Regions from separate parts of the Brotaphodocola sp. genome, predicted to be linked through region 2. Evidence: riboswitches for the same ligand, from Rfam matches in the RefSeq annotation. Region 2 holds a riboswitch; each other region holds the start of a gene.
The links. A riboswitch is a leader RNA that binds a small molecule or an ion and turns the genes downstream of it on or off. The one in region 2 is predicted to bind thiamine pyrophosphate.

Region 1 (4,180 bases), on a different contig from region 2:
TAGGCTCTGCGCGGTTCATTTCCCGTAAACTGCGGGATTGTAATCTCCCATTTTTTCACCATTGTCTTGTATTCTCGCTCTCTAAAAAATTCCTGCACATTTTCGCGCTAAGGCGCAGTTGCTTCGGCAACGATCTAGCACTGTGCGAACCACACATAAAAACGCTCCCGTGTTATGGATAGTTTAACACAGGAGCGTCCTCTTTTCAATGCAGACCACAATACTAAAAACGGATGCTTTTAATTTATTTGAATTCAAAATTTCTTCTCATCCGGTGCACTTCCTTGAGCAGATCTCTCGCCGTCTCTCTCGGGTTCTCCGATTTCATGATCGCAGATACCACCGCAATTCCGGAAATTCCGGTTCCATCCAGAATTCCCATATTTCCCCGGTTCAAACCGCCGATCGCAACTGCCGGAATCGGCACGGCACGGCAGATCGCATCGAGCGTTGAAACCTCGGTGCGGATTGTCACAACCTTTGTCGTTGTCGGATAGATCGCTCCGACCCCAAGGTAATCTGCCCCATCCTCATATGCTTTGAGCGCCGTCTCCACCGTCTTTGCGGTCGCTCCGACGATCTTGTCCGGTCCGAGAATCCGACGCGCCTCTGCGACCGGAAGATCCGACGCTCCGACGTGAACGCCGTCCGCTCCACATGCCATCGCCACATCGACACGGTCATCAATAATCAGCGGAACGCCATAGCGCTCTGTGATCGCGCGAACCTTTCGTGCTTTCTCAAGATACTCCCGTCCTCCTGCATGCTTTTCTCTCAGCTGTACAATCGTGACTCCTCCCTCACATGCCTCCTCGACTGTCCGAAGCAACGATTCCTCCGTGTGATAGGTGCTGTCCGTCACCAGATACAGACTCATATCCAAATGTTTCATCTCTGCATCATCCTCCCCTCGTTTTTATTTCCTATTGATTTCCTATTTTCTAGTTCTAATTTCCTATTTTTTCTTTATTTCTTTTCTCTGTTTCTTTTTTGTTTCTTCTTTCTGGTTCTTTCTCATCCATTTTTCTTTTTACGTCACAGCGGGTAAATCCGGGCTTTTCTCGCAAACGCCTCCTCGCTCAAGCAGAAAATTTCATCGAGAAGTGCTGTCTGAAAGCTTCCCGGACCGCGGGAAGCTTTTGTCGCCTTCTCCCCTGCAATTCCCATTGTGACAACACCGAGAAGTGCCGAAAGAGCCCCTTCTGAAAATGCGGATTCCGCCTCTGCATAAGAATCACCCACCAAATACTCAGAATCCGTGCCTTTTGTTCCAATAGAAGATCTAAGAGACTGGGTTGAGACTGCCGGAAGATAGGACGCAGTCAGCGCTCCCACCATACATCCCGTCCCTGTGATTCCGGACAATGCCGGATCTCCGTTTGAGACAAGAAATGCCTGATCAGAGACCGCAACGAGATCTTTTTTCCCGGTTGCAAGAACCGCACAACCCAACGTTTTTGCCAACGATTTTGCGACTTCTCCGCGCTGGCTCTGATTTTCCTCGGAAACCGCATCCTCCGCCCCGGCATCGATGCCGGTTCCGTGAAACGGCAGGGAACCAACCGCCAAAATCTCTGAAATATTTCCCTTGATCACCGCAAACTGTCCCTCTTCCAAAAGGGACTCCGCAAATCTTCGGCGCAGATGACTGCAAGTCACGCCGACGAGATCAAGGATCACCGGAATCTTATCTCGGTTCGCCTGCGCAAGTGCAAGTCTCATCGATTCCATCCTCACATCCGTGATATTCCCGAGATTCAGCATCAAAGCGGAGGAGACCGCTGTGATCTCCTCCACTTCCTTCGGATGTTCTGCCATGATCGGTCGCGCGCCCGTCGCCAAAATCACATTCGCGCAATCATGAATCGAGATCGGATTTGTGATACAGTGAATTAACGGCTGTGTCTCTCTAATATAATTTCGCATCTCCTGCATGCGTTTCATCAGTTGCATGTCCATCTCTCTTTTTTCTTCCGTTCTTGTCATAAATTTTTGCTCCCAGACTCTCCTGAATTTTTGCAAGCATTCCCGTCTGGCTCAACGCCTTTAAAAATACATATGCGGTAACTCCGCCCATAATCGTCGCGGAGATAAACATCGGGGTGTAATAGAACGCGTTGAGTCCCTCTCTTCCCATCAGAAATGCCATAACCGGATAGGAAACGAGGGAACCGATGATTCCGGTGCCAAAGATCTCACCGAAGACCGCACAGATGATTTTTCCCTTTGAGGCACGGTAAAATACACCGGAGAGAAACGCTCCGAACACCGCTCCGGTCAGAGCCAGCGGCGGAATTCCCATGAACATCATGCGGATCACACCAATCATGCAGGCACACAGAAGAGAATACCACGGTCCCATAAACACGGAACAGGTGATATTGATCAGATGCGCGGTCGGGCACATTCCCTCAATTCTCAGAATCGGGGAGATTACCACGCCGATTGCCACCATCATTGCCAAAAATACCATGCGAAATGTCTTTACTCTTTCTTTTTCCATCCTTTTCATCCTCCTGATTTCGGTATTTTGGATCTGTAATTGAAACCTGTAAAAATAAAAAGAGCATATCTTCCGGGAAACTTGCTCCGGAGATACACTCCTCATTCTCAGGCTTCCCTCCGTTGGCATTACCCAAATCAGGTACGGTCGAAGATCAATCTTCCTCTCAGCCTGTCACACAGGCTCCCGCGCTTGTCATCTCATTGCTATCTTTTTTATTTTAAAAAATTTGAAAGTTTTAAGACTTTTTTTGTTTTGCTCTCTTATTTTTCGTTACCAAGCATATCATATTTGATAAAAAGTGTCAATTGTTACTGTTCACGCATTGCGCAAACATATTCTGGACAAATCTGTCTGCGCCGTTATAAAATAAGACCAGAAATGATGAAATGGAGTTTTTTGATTATGGCAAATATCATAGAAATTAAAGATTTTTCTGCACCGGAACTTGACTTATATGCACGGCTGAATGAAAACCAGCTTCTGCGCTACTACGAACCGCAGACCGGGCTTTTTATTGCGGAAAGCCCTAATGTCATCATGCGGGCGCTTCAGGCAGGCTATGAGCCAGTCTCCTTTTTGCTTGAAAAAAAGCACATTGAGACGCAGGCGAAAGATCTGCTCGCAAAATGCCCGGATGTTCCGGCATATGTCGCAGAATTCGATGTCCTGACAAAGCTCACCGGCTTTGCACTGACGCGCGGAATCCTCTGTGCCATGCGCCGAAAATCACTTCCGTCGATCGAGAGGGTCTGTGCGAACGCTCACCGCATCGCTGTCCTCGAAAATGTGATGAATCCGACAAACGTCGGCGCGATCTTTCGCTCCGCTGCCGGTCTCGGCATGGATGCCGTGCTTCTGACACACGGATGCACTGATCCGCTCTATCGCCGTGCCTCCCGCGTCAGCATGGGAACCGTCTTTCAGATTCCGTGGACTTTCATCGATGGCGACTGGTCAAAAGACGGCATGGATCGCTTAAAGGCGATGGGATTTCGCAGTGTCGCAATGGCACTCAAGAAGGACTCGGTCTCGATCGACGATCCACAGCTGATGCGCGAAGACAAACTCGCTCTGGTTCTCGGAACAGAGGGTGATGGTCTCGCTAAGGAAACGATCGCAAACTGCGACTACACCGTGATGATTCCGATATACCACGAGGTCGATTCCCTGAATGTTGCAAGTGCCAGCGCGGTCGCATTCTGGCAGCTCGGACGCAGAAAGCAATGACCCGCAATCGTGTGCTCCGTCAGCTCCGACAAGAGCTTACGTTTTGCTTTCCGTGATACCGGCAAGCCCTCTGGCACGAGCAATGGTCTTTGTCGCAATCACATCTGCGCCGAGACCGAGAACATTTGGAAGAATCACGGTTCCAGCATAGACCGGTGCGGTCAGGCACTGTCTGCGAATCTCCTCAACCACATGAAAAATCTCCTCGCGCGGAATCGGGGCAGTCAGACGCACACTCACAAGCGGGAGTTCGCCTCCCTCTACAAGCACAGAGGTTGCGATGTTTCGCTTCGGACATACCAGTTCCTGTGTCACATACTCTTTTCCCTTCGGGCAGAGATTTCCGCTGACTGAGTGAAGCGTTGTCCCCTCATAATCGACTTCAATCTCACATCCGTTTGGACATAAAATACAGGTAAATACTCTATTCACTGCAGATCACCACCT
Region 2 (4,180 bases):
CGGAGGGCTTGATTGACATTCGAGATCTTGCGATCAGCCGTTATACGCTTCTCGGCGGAGACAATTTCGATGAGCTTCTCGCGGAGGATATGCTCAAGAGATTTCAGGAAATGTATGAGATTGTCGTTCCGACCAAGCGCAGGGAAGAGGTGATGTGCAAGCTCAGAAAGCTGGCGGAAGAGCTGAAAGTAAAGATTTCAATGGCATATGATGACGCAGACATGTCAGGCGTACAGCTTCCGGATGATTACAGCGAGGAAGTCATGGACATCAATCTCTACGACGCGTACTCGTTTGAGACGACCTACACAAAGGCGGAGATGGAGAGCATCCTTGCGCCTTTGATGGGATATGCATATAAGATGGAGGATGTCGGAAGAATTCAGAAGATGGATGAGCGCGATGTCAATAACATCATTTATCCGATTCTCGATGTGCTCGACAAGGCCGGAAAAGGAGTGAAGATTGACGCGGTTATTTTAAACGGTGGAATGACGAAATGCTATCTGATTCGCCAGAGACTGAAAGAATTTTTCGGATTTGAACCGCTTGCGACGAGTGATCCGGATCTCGCAGTTGCGCGAGGAGCTGTCTATTATCATTATTGCCTTCACAAATACCATGTACAGAGAATTGGGGCAAAGAACAATGGAAATCAGACGCTCACAGCGACTGCGGAATCAGTTGGAAATCCGATGCAGGAAAATCGTGAGACAAACACACCTGTTTTCCATACCGGAACGATTTTAAATGACTCAATCAATCTCGGTCTGAGAAATGAGTATGTCAGTCTGTTGATTCCTGCCGGAACTCAACTGCCCTATCGATCAGAAGAAATTAGGGATTGCTATAAACTCGACAAGACGACAGATGCGATTGGAATTGAGCTTTACCTTGGAAGGGGAACGACAAAGAATCTTCCGAACCGGCGCATTGCGACGAGAGTTGTGAAATTTCAGAATCCTTATCCGGCCAACACGCCGATCAGTTTCCAGATTTATATCAATTCAATGAGAATGATGACGATGGAGGCATGGATCACCGACCGCCCGAAGACAAAGACGATCATGGAGATGGACATGGCATCCTTGAAGACAACGGCGAAAAGTGCACGGGGAATCAGTGCGATCGGCAAGATGAAGCTCAATGCAAAGAGTGAGCTAAACGGTCTCAAACTTCTCGCAGAGAAGAATGAGAGACTTGGATTTAAACTTAACGGAGAGGTCAAGAAAGCCTTGGAGGCGATTGGACAGGCATCCAATCCAGAAGACTTTTTTGAGCCGTGCATGGATCTGATCAATTCCTGCAATCAGGCCGATTTGATGGTGGGTTACGTCTACGCAATCGGAATTTTGCTCAGGGACGGTTGGAGCGAGTCGCAGAAAAGAACGATTTTGCAGAGGGCAAAACAGCATTTCAATCCCTATGCAACCGCAATCAGGCAGTCAAGTTATGTTTTAAGAAATGCGCTCGAAATGATTGCGTCTATGGACCCGAATTTCGTTGATTTTTATGTTGAATATATGACGAAGATGCCGGGAGAGGCGGAGTATCAGAAACTTGCGATTTTCCAGTTTGTGCTCCGATATGAAAAGGATGATGCAAAAATTGCAAACTTCTTTGAGCACTTTTTCCGAATGGCGGACATGAACAAATGGGTGGCAAATCTGATGATTCAGCGTTACGGAAGAGGAACCGAGAAAGAAAATCAGCAGAAATTTGCAAAATTTGTGAAAAATCTATCTGCGGGTCTTCGCACAAAGGAGAGGGAGCTGGTACAGGATTATGCGGTGCTGGTAATTGCAGAGCTTTGTAGCAGGAACGGAGAGAACCCACTGCAAAACGATAAGTACACCGTTAAACCGGTATGGCAGGCTGTGAAAACGTATCTTGCCGGGGATGAGCGGACAGATTTTGTTTCGGCGGTGGAGAAGATCTGGAATGATGAAGAACTCAACGAAAAGGAGATCCAGGCGACTGGCGCAATCTTCAAGGCGGGATGAGGTGCGCATTTGTCATTGTCATTGCCAAAAAGATGTGCTATAATTAACGGGCGCAAAAAGAAAAATAAGAGTGATGAATATAAATACAAAAAGGGGAGTCTGCATACAGGCTGAGAGGAAATAAAGGATTTTGACCCATGACCTGATCTGGATCATGCCAGCGTAGGAAAATAAGAAGAATAAAGAAATCTGGAAATAATAGGATTCTGATCGTTCTAAGAAAAACCGCTGTCCCGTGATGGCGGTTTTTCTGTTTTATATTTTTCTGTTTTTTGATATTTCGTTGTGGTGACGCATCTGTTGAGAAAATAAAAGGGAGTGTTGTGGACAAAGATGAAAAATACAAGAGAAAAACTCACGCCGGTTTTTTTTATTCTGGCGGTGTTGGTGTTCTGGGAGGGAGCGGTTCGGGTACTTCAGATTCCGCTCTACGTCCTGCCATCGCCGATTGCAGTGGTTCAGGCGCTGATTTCAGAGAGTTCAGAGCTTTGCGGACATGCACTCGTGACGACGGGGGAGGCACTTCTCGGAATTGTGATTGCCTTTGTGTTGTCACTGGTGCTTGGAACTTTGATGGATTCGTTTCCGGCGATTCGGGGCAGTCTCTATCCGATCCTTGTTGTGACACAGACGGTTCCGATGATTGTGATGGCGCCGATTCTGATCATTTATATGGGATTTGGAATGGCACCGAAGATTTTGACGGTTGTGCTGATGTGCTTTTTCCCGGTTGCTGTCAGCTTTGCGGATGGTCTGGCGCGGGTGAATGAGGAGTATGTCCATCTTGTACGCTCTTACGGGGCAGGAAAGTGGAAGGCATACTGGCTCGTGAAGATTCCGGCCGCAATTCCGGAGCTTCTTTCTGGAATGAAGGTGGCAGCGACATACAGCATCAGCGGTGCAGTGGTCGGAGAGTGGCTTGGTTCCCAGAAAGGACTTGGATATTATTTGCTCCGCGTAAAAAACAGCTATATGCTCGACAAAGTTTTTGCGTGCGTGGTCTTTATCATTGTGCTGAGTCTGTGCATGAATGGACTTACGCGCCTGATTGCCTGGGTGACAATGCCGTATGAGCGAAAGAAAACAGGAGTCAGAGCCGGAAAATAAAGAGTTGGGAAAATTTCTAAGAGATCAAGCGCTCAAAATCAGAGCAGGATCAAAAATATGCAGAAATGCAAAAAACAGAAACACAGAAAACAGAAACGCAGAAAAGAGGAGAACATTATGAGAAAAACATGGAAAACAGCAGGAAGTATGCTGATGGCAGTTGCTTTGCTGACGGCAAGCCTTTCAGGATGTGGCGCATCAAATGAGACGGGTGAGACGAAGACTTCGGAGTCTGCAAGTGCAGAGTCTGCCGAGGAGAGCAAGGCAGAGGCTTCCAGCGTTTCTTCAGATGCCGGCGAGAAAGAAGATGTGACAGTGATTCTTGACTATGTGGCAAACACAAACCACACGGGCATGTATGTCGCACTGGATCAGGGATATTATGAGGAAGAGGGATTAAACGTCAACATCGTGGAGCCGACTGAGGGTGCAACTGCTACACTTGTCGCTGTTGGAAAGGGAGATTTCGGCATCAGCTATCAGGAGGATGTGACTGTGGCACTGACTTCCAAGGAAGCTCTTCCGATCAAGGCAATTGCGACACTGATTCAGCACAATACTTCCGGCTTTGTGACCTACGCAGACAAGGAGATTACCTCACCGAGGGACTTTGAGGGAAAGACTTATGCAGGTTGGGGCGGTCCTGGAGAGGAAGCTGTCCTGAAAGCAGTGATGACGCAGGCTGGTGCAGATTTTTCCAAGTTAAACATGGTAATCTCTGACGGTTCCGGCTTTGAGGCACTGAAAGATAAGGTGGACATCATGTGGTTTTTTGAAGGCTGGGATAATGTAAAGTGTAAGCTCAATGATTTCCCGATCAACTATATGGAGCTTCGCCAGCTTGATGAGCGTCTTGACTATTACACTCCGGTTATCATCGCAAACGACGATACACTGAAAAATAAGCCGGAAATGGTGAAAAAATTCCTCTCGGCGACCGAGAAGGGTTACCGCTATGCGATTGAGAATCCGGATGAGAGTGCAGAGATTCTTCAGAAGTATGCACCGGATTATGATCTTGAGATGCTGAAGATGTCTCAGGAGTATCTGTCTGGAAAGTATATGGAGGA
Region 3 (4,180 bases), on a different contig from region 2:
GCCCGGTAAAAGATAAGCAGTGAAATATGCCCGCTAAACGATAACCAGTGAAATATGATCGATAAAATATGATCAGTAAGAAAAATAGTGCAGGAGGAAATGGGCGATGACGGATTTTAGCAATAAAGTAGTTTACCAGATTTATCCGAAGTCATTTCGGGATACGAATGGAGATGGAATCGGAGATATTCCGGGTGTAATAGAAAAGTTGGATTACTTGCAGGATCTCGGTGTGGATTATCTGTGGCTGACTCCGTTTTTTGTCTCCCCGCAGAGAGACAATGGCTATGACGTTGCAGATTATCGAAAGATCAATCCGATGTTTGGAACAATGGAGGATGTGGAAAATCTGATTTCCGAGGCTAAAAAACGCGGAATCGGTCTGATGCTCGACATGGTTTTCAACCACACTTCAACGGAACATGAGTGGTTTCAGAAAGCTCTCGCCGGTGATGAAAAATCCCAGAACTACTATATTTTCAAGGAAGGAACTGCGGATCAGTGTCCGACAAACTGGCAGTCAAAGTTTGGCGGAACTGCATGGGAATATGTGCCGAAGCTCGGAAAATGGTATCTGCATCTCTACGATGTGACGCAGGCAGACTTAAACTGGGACAATCCGGATGTCCGGGAGGAGCTGAAAGAGATCCTGCGTTTCTGGAAGAAGAAGGGAATCCATGCGTTCCGCTTTGATGTCATTAATCTTGTCTCTAAGCCGGAAAAGATGGTGGACGATTTTGAGGGAGACGGAAGACGGTTTTACAGCGATGGTCCGCACATCCATGAGTATCTCAAGGAGATGGTCAGAGATACCGGAATCGAGGATTTTGTGACAGTTGGAGAGATGTCCTCGACCTCAGTCGAGCATTGCATCCGTTATTCCTCCCCGAAGGAGAAAGAACTCTCGATGTGCTTCAATTTCCATCACCTGAAAGTGGATTACAAGAATGGGGATAAATGGGCGTTGATGGAGCCGGATTACAGAGCGTTAAAAGCGCTCTTTAAAGAGTGGCAGATGAAGATGCAGGCGGGAGATGGCTGGAATTCACTCTTCTGGTGTAACCACGATCAGCCTCGCATTGTGAGCAGAATGGGCGATGAGACGACATACTGGAAGGAGTCCGCAAAGATGCTTGCGGGCATGATCCATCTGATGCGCGGTACTCCGTACATCTATCAGGGTGAGGAGATCGGTATGCTGAATGCGCATTATCCGTCGATCGATCGGTACCGCGATGTGGAGAGCTTAAACTACTACCAGATTCTGCTCAATCAGGGAAAGAGCGAGAAGGAGGCACTTGAGATCCTCTCAGCGAGATCCCGCGACAACAGCAGAACGCCGATGCAGTGGAATGACGAGAAGTATTGCGGATTTTCCACAGCAGAGCCGTGGCTTCCGGTGTCCGATGCGTTCAAAAAAGGGATCACTGTTTCCGCACAGAAGGACGATGAGGACTCGATTCTGGCATTCTACAAGAAGCTCATTTCCCTGAGAAAAGAATATCCGGTGATCGCAAAGGGCGAGATTGAATTTTTAGAGACGGAATCCGACAAGATCGTGGCATACTGCAGAAGCCTTGGTTCCGACCGGCTGACAGTATTTTGCAATCTCGGCAGAAAGGAGCAGACGGTTCCATTCGATGAGACGTGCAGGAATGGTCAGGTTCTGCTTGAAAATTATAAAGATCAGAAGGAGCAGAATTTTGCAGGACAGGAATCCTACACGCTGAGACCATATGAAATTCTTGTAATCGAGAGCAAGGCAGATGGAAATCCTGGAAAATAAAGAGAGCAGGAAGATTGATCTGACAGGCATTTATTATCACCGCCTTAAGTGGGTCGATGATTTTAAACAGGTGGATGATCAGATTCTCAAGTTTGAGCCGACGACGAGTGGTCCCGGCTCGAATTTTCACGGCAATATTTTGTTTCGAATTATAATGAGAAAAAACTTGCAAATCTTTTTGAAATTTTGTATAATACCATACAAATAGGGAGCTCAAATGGATGGGCTGAGAGTAGACTTAATTAGTCTTGACCTGGAACCTGATTTGGATAATGCCAACGTAGGGAAATACATGTCGCGAAGAATGGACTTGTGTGCCGTTGCTCTCTGTTTTGTGTGAACTGGGGGCACCACTTTTCACAGAGGATACAGGCGCCGGATGACACTAAGATTGTGTCGTCCGGCGCCTTTTTGCGTTGTTTCGTACGGTGTTAAAAGAGAAAAGAGGAGAGTGCGCAGATGGTAAAAATCAATGGAGAAGAGAAGACGATTGCCGGAAAAAATCTGCTCGAATGCTTAAAAGAGGCAGGATTTGAGCCAGAGCGAGTTGTTGTGGAGCGCAATTTTGAGATCATTCCGAAAGATCAATTAGGAAATGTGACGATTCAGGATGAAGATGAGATTGAAGTTTTGAGATTTGTCGGAGGAGGCTGATCGGGGAGAAAAGAGAAGAAAGAGAGAGAAGAGAAGTGAGAAAAGGAGAAGAAATTAAAAAGAGAATGCAGGAGTCTATTTCCAAAGAGGAGCTGGATCGTGCATTTGATGCGAGATTCCCGAAAGAAATGCAGGTAAAACTTCACAATGCGAAAGTTGCGATTGCCGGTCTTGGCGGTCTTGGTTCTAATATTGCGGTTATGCTTGCGAGAAGTGGAGTCGGGAAACTTTTTCTCGTGGATTTTGATGTGGTGGATGTTACAAATCTGAACCGCCAGATGTATTTGATTCCGCAGTTGGGAAAGCCGAAAGCGGAGGCATTGTCGGAGATCCTGTATCAGATTAATCCCTATGCAACATATGAATCTGTCTGTATAAAAGTTACACCTGAGAATGTGAAGGAGCTGTTTGCGGAGTATCCGATTGTGTGTGAGGCATTTGACCGCCCAGATCAGAAAGCAATGCTGGTTCAGGAGCTTCTGACTCAGTGTCCAGAAACGATTGTTGTGTCGGGAAATGGAATGGCAGGATATGAAGATGCGAATGAGATCCGGACAAGACAGATGATGAGACGGTTGTATGTGTGCGGAGACCAGAGCACGGATGTTGGAGCGGGGATTGGGTTGATTGCTCCGAGAGTGAGTGTCTGCGCAGGGCATGAGGCAAATAAAGTGCTGCAGTTGATTATGCAGGGAGCATGCGAGTGAGAAAAGTAAAGAAAGCGTGAAGCGAGAGTGAAACAGAGCGCGATCTCAGAGCCAGATGACAGATCGATAAAAATAAGGACAGAAAGATAAAAGATGCAGAGCAAGAAAAAACATACCAAAGCATACAGAGCAGGATAAAAACGGGAAACAGAGAACAGAACAGGAACAAAAAAGGAACAAAAAGGGATAAAAAAAGAAAAGGAGAGAGAAAACGATGGAAGATAAGTTTGTGTTGGGTGGAAAAGAGTTTAAGAGCCGTTTTATTTTGGGATCAGGAAAATATAATCTGAATTTGATTAAATCTGCGGTGGAACAGGGAGGAGCAGAGATCATCACGCTTGCGCTTCGCCGTGCCAATACGCAGGAGAGTGAGAATATTCTTGATTTCATTCCGGAGGGAGTAACCTTGCTTCCAAATACATCCGGAGCGAGAAATGCGGAGGAGGCTGTCCGAATTGCGCGCCTGAGCAGGGCGATGGGATGTGGAAATTTTGTGAAAGTTGAAATCATGCGCGATGCAAAATATTTATTCCCGGACAACTACGAGACGATCAAGGCGACGGAGATTCTGGCGAAAGAGGGATTTGTCGTTCTTCCGTACATGAATCCGGATTTGAATGTCGCGAGAGATCTTCAGAATGCCGGAGCCGGAGCCGTTATGCCGTTGGCAGCTCCGATCGGAAGTAACAAGGGACTCGCGACAAAAGCGATGATTCAGGTATTGATCGATGAGATTGATCTGCCGATTATCGTTGATGCGGGAATTGGCAAACCGTCTCAGGCGTGTGAGGCGATGGAGATGGGTGCAAGTGCAATTATGGCAAATACCGCAATTGCGACAGCGGGGGATGTCCCGGCGATGGCAGAAGCCTTCAAGCTGGCGATTGAGGCAGGAAGAAAGGCTTATCTGACTGGAATGGGACGCGTGCTTGCAAGAGGAGGAAGTGCTTCCGATCCGTTGACGGGATTTTTGCGCTAGGATGAAGTCGCAGAAAAAGAGAAAACGGAAAAGAGAAAACGGAAAAAGAGGAAG
Region 4 (4,180 bases), on a different contig from region 2:
ACCAACATATGTTGAAATAAATAACAAAAAACCAACAAGTGTTGTGATAAAACGCCATAAAAAACCAACATCTGTTGAGTTAAAAGATTTATTAAACCAACATGTGTTTAGATAATATAGGAGAACCAGCATAAAAAGCATATGAACAAACCAAATAATAAAAGAAAACGTACCTCTATGGAATGTATTGAAAAGGTATTTATGGAGCTTCTCAGAACAAAAAAATTAAGTGAAATACAGGTTACTGATATTTGCAAACAGGCAGGTTTGAATAGAACCACATTTTATGCAAGTTATGCAGATGTGTATGATCTTGCAGACTCGGTTCGCAACAAATTTGAGAAGGTATTGCCGGAGTTTTACAATGGAGATCAGGACACTTTGAATGGCGAAGAGGAAGCAGATCACAGAGGATATTATTTGCGCCTGCTTCGTCATATAAAGGCAAATCAAATTTTTTATAAGACTTATCTCAAATTGGGGAATGATACTCCTTATGGGATGTTTTCTTATGATAAGAATGACAGAAAGCGGATGCAACCGCATTTGGAGAGTCAGAGTTCCTTAGAAAAATATCGCATGGAATTTCTGCGCGGTGGAATTTTTCAGATTATCAAGATTTGGCTTTACAATGGATGTCAGGAGACTCCGGAGGAACTGCTTGGCGTTGTGGAGGCAGAATGTCAGGGATGGATTGCGGAAAAAGGAAAACTCCCAAGGATTTTTTAATCTTCAATCTTCAAATGACAAAAGAGAAAAAAGGGCAAGTTAAGAAAGAATCAAAGAGAATAGGTGCAACAAATCATTCAGAAGGAGAATAGAGAGATGAGAGAGATCAGAGTGGCACAGCCGGAACAGCTTGAAGAAATCATGGGGATCTATGCGTATGCACAGAAATTTATGGCGGAACATGGGAATCCGACCCAGTGGGAGACGATTTATCCGCCGAGAGATCTGGTTGAAGAAAATATTCATCAGAAGAAATGTTATGTCTGTATGGACGGAGGCAAGATAGAAGCAGTCTTCTATTTTGCGAAGGAAGAAGACGAACCTTCTTACCGTCAGCTTGAATCAGGAGAATGGCTCAATGACAGACCTTACGGTGTCGTTCACCGGATTGCGGTGGCAGAGGGGACACGTGGAGCCGGCTCGTTTTGTCTGAACTGGGCATTTGAACAGTGTGGAAATTTGAAAATCGATACGCATGACGACAATAAGCCGATGCAGAACCTTCTCGCAAAACTTGGGTTCGTGTACTGTGGCAAACTTAAACTGGAGGAGAATGATCTGAGAAAGGAATTTCAGGAAGTGCGAAATCCGTGGAGAGGATATCACAAGGCGAACTGAGGAATTTTCTCGATTCGTTCAGAAAAAAACTGGACAGAATCATTCGACAGTGATAAACTAAAGAAGAATAAAATCAGATAATTTCATTCAGACAAAATAATTCAGATAAAAGCAAACAAAGGGAGCTTGTGGAAGCAGGCTGAGAGGAAGTAATCAAACTTCGACCTTAATAACCTGATTTGGGTAATGCCAACGTAGGGATCGAATGCGAAAACCGATGACCGAAAGAACATTTCAGACGGCGTCCTGTAAAGAACATCTCGTTCCCACACAGGATGCCGTTTTTTGATTTCATAATTTTGTAATTCGTACCATAATTCGTGGGAAATTGTATTTTATGACACAAAAACGCTTCATGTAAATACACCAAAGAATATTTTATATGAATGATATGAATGAATCGCGTCATGCTGATGAATGCTGTTATAGGAGGAGAGAAAATGAGAGAGTACACAACACAGATGGATGCGGCGAGAAAGGGAATCATCACGCCGGAGATGAAGATTGTAGCAGAAAAAGAAATGATGAGCGAGGAAGAACTGCGTGCCCTGATTGCGGAGGGCAAGGTAATCATTCCGTGTAACCGCCTGCACACTTCGATTGATCCGAACGGAGTCGGTTCGATGCTCAAGACAAAAATCAATGTCAATCTCGGAACTTCCCGTGACTGGAAAGATATTGATATGGAGCTGGAGAAGGTAAATGACGCAGTGAAGATGGGAGCGGAGTCCATCATGGATTTAAGCTCTTACGGAGACACGCAGGCATTTCGTCGCAAGCTGACCGCAGAGTGTCCGGCAATGATCGGAACCGTGCCGATTTACGATGCCGTTGTCTACTATCATAAGGCACTCAAGGACATTACCGCGGAGGAGTGGCTGAAGATTGTGGAAATGCACGCAAAGGATGGCGTGGACTTCATGACGATCCATGTCGGCATCAACAAGAGCACCGCAAAGCGTTTCAAGGACAACAAGCGCCTGATGAACATTGTATCGAGAGGTGGATCAATCATCTTTGCATGGATGATGATGACCGGGGAGGAGAACCCGTTCTATGAGTATTATGATCGCGTTCTGGAAATCTGCCGGGAGTACGATGTGACGATCAGCCTTGGTGATGCCTGCCGTCCGGGATGTCTTGAGGATGCAACTGACATTTCCCAGATTGAGGAGCTTGTGACACTTGGCGAGCTGACCCGCCGTGCATGGGAGAAGGATGTGCAGGTTATGGTAGAGGGACCGGGTCATATGCCACTTGACCAGATCTCTGCAAACATGAAGATTCAGCAGACCGTCTGCAAGGGTGCTCCGTTCTATGTCCTTGGACCGCTCGTCACGGATATTGCACCGGGGTATGACCATATCACCGCAGCGATCGGAGGTGCGATTGCAGCAGCATCCGGCGCAGCCTTCCTGTGCTATGTAACTCCGGCTGAGCATCTTCGCCTTCCGGATGTCAACGATGTAAAAGAGGGAATCATTGCTTCCAAGATTGCAGCCCATGCAGCAGATATTGCAAAGGGCGTAAAGGGTGCAAAAGATTGGGATCGCGCAATGGGCGCAGCGAGAAAGAAACTCGACTGGGAGGAGATGTTCAAGCTCGCAATCGACCCGGAGAAGGCGAGAGCATACCGCGCATCTGCAAAGCCGGAGAAAGAGGATACCTGCTCGATGTGTGGAAACTTCTGTGCAGTCAAGAATATGAACCGCATCATGGACGGAGAGATCGTTACCATTTTTGATGAGTGATGAAAATAAATAGGTAATAGGTGACAGTGACAATTATGGAAAACGGAGACGATAAAAAGATCAGCCGGAAAACCGTTCTGACGATCGCTGGATCGGACAGCAGTGGTGGAGCCGGGATTCAGGCGGACTTGAAGACGATGACGGCACTTGGCGTCTATGGAATGAGCGCAATCACGGCGTTGACAGCGCAGAACACGACCGGAGTGGCGGGGATTTTTGAGGCAGATCCCGCCTTTGTCGGACTTCAGCTCGACAGTGTATTCACAGATATTTTTCCGGATGCAGTGAAGATCGGAATGGTTTCCGGAAAAGAGACGATCCGTGTGATTGCGCAGAAACTTCGCGAGTATCATGCGAGAAATGTCGTGCTCGATCCGGTTATGGTGTCAACGAGTGGTTCGAGACTTCTTGCAGAGGATGCGATGGGGATACTCGCAGGGGAACTTCTTCCGCTGTCAGCGGTTCTGACTCCGAATATTCCGGAAGCTGAGATTCTCGCAGAGATGAAGATTGAGAATGAAGCTCAGATGGAAGAAGCCGGAGAAAAGATCTCAAAGCGCTACGGTGGTGCGGTTCTGGTAAAAGGTGGTCATCAGATCTCAACCGCAAATGATGTTCTCTACCGTGATGGGGAGTGGATCTGGTTTCGTGGAAGCCGGGTCAACAACCCGAACACACATGGAACCGGATGTACACTCTCATCAGCGATCGCCTGTGGACTTGCAGAGGGAAAGAGCGTGGAGGAGAGCGTAAGATGTGCAAAAGAGTATCTTACGGGAGCACTTGCCTCCGGTCTGGATCTCGGAAGGGGAAGCGGACCGCTCGATCACTGTTTCAAGATCAGACCGCTTACTTAGGCGTTGTGCATAAGCGCAGAATCCCAACTTCACGAATTCTTTTATTTATAGTATAATAATGAGTATAACTCAGAGTGGATGCCTCCTCCTCTAAAGGTGGAGGCATCGGACTTTTGCCACCGGCAAAGAAAATGATGGAATGAGGTTGAGGGATGATTTTTGAACAACTTACGGAGATGAAGGGATTTACTCATCAGGAGCAGGCTGTGGCCCGTTACATCTTGG

Region 1: linked by a shared signal. The riboswitch ahead of thiW (energy coupling factor transporter S component ThiW) and the one ahead of AC4EVX_RS10230 (ABC transporter permease) in region 2 are both predicted to bind thiamine pyrophosphate.
Region 3: linked by a shared signal. The riboswitch ahead of thiS (sulfur carrier protein ThiS) and the one ahead of AC4EVX_RS10230 (ABC transporter permease) in region 2 are both predicted to bind thiamine pyrophosphate.
Region 4: linked by a shared signal. The riboswitch ahead of thiC (phosphomethylpyrimidine synthase ThiC) and the one ahead of AC4EVX_RS10230 (ABC transporter permease) in region 2 are both predicted to bind thiamine pyrophosphate.

Annotation. Positions count from the first base shown of each region.
Region 1 covers NZ_CFAHBC010000011.1:13,539-17,718, reverse strand. The annotation lists gene AC4EVX_RS06025 (alpha/beta hydrolase-fold protein) at 1-62, opposite strand, end outside; gene thiE (thiamine phosphate synthase) at 245-892, opposite strand; gene thiM (hydroxyethylthiazole kinase) at 1,036-1,953, opposite strand; gene thiW (energy coupling factor transporter S component ThiW) at 1,910-2,503, opposite strand; TPP riboswitch at 2,600-2,703, opposite strand; gene AC4EVX_RS06005 (TrmH family RNA methyltransferase) at 2,909-3,733, shown strand; gene AC4EVX_RS06000 (DUF1667 domain-containing protein) at 3,770-4,165, opposite strand; gene AC4EVX_RS05995 (FAD-dependent oxidoreductase) at 4,158-4,180, opposite strand, start outside.
Region 2 covers NZ_CFAHBC010000028.1:31,513-35,692, reverse strand. The annotation lists gene AC4EVX_RS10235 (Hsp70 family protein) at 1-2,003, shown strand, start outside; TPP riboswitch at 2,085-2,190, shown strand; gene AC4EVX_RS10230 (ABC transporter permease) at 2,337-3,110, shown strand; gene AC4EVX_RS10225 (ABC transporter substrate-binding protein) at 3,228-4,180, shown strand, end outside.
Region 3 covers NZ_CFAHBC010000029.1:7,206-11,385, forward strand. The annotation lists gene treC (alpha,alpha-phosphotrehalase) at 107-1,786, shown strand; TPP riboswitch at 1,982-2,090, shown strand; gene thiS (sulfur carrier protein ThiS) at 2,246-2,440, shown strand; gene thiF (sulfur carrier protein ThiS adenylyltransferase ThiF) at 2,476-3,147, shown strand; gene AC4EVX_RS10285 (thiazole synthase) at 3,362-4,126, shown strand.
Region 4 covers NZ_CFAHBC010000008.1:47,731-51,910, reverse strand. The annotation lists gene AC4EVX_RS05105 (TetR/AcrR family transcriptional regulator) at 178-729, shown strand; gene AC4EVX_RS05100 (GNAT family N-acetyltransferase) at 826-1,347, shown strand; TPP riboswitch at 1,456-1,566, shown strand; gene thiC (phosphomethylpyrimidine synthase ThiC) at 1,755-3,098, shown strand; gene thiD (bifunctional hydroxymethylpyrimidine kinase/phosphomethylpyrimidine kinase) at 3,134-3,955, shown strand; gene AC4EVX_RS05085 (SIS domain-containing protein) at 4,108-4,180, shown strand, end outside.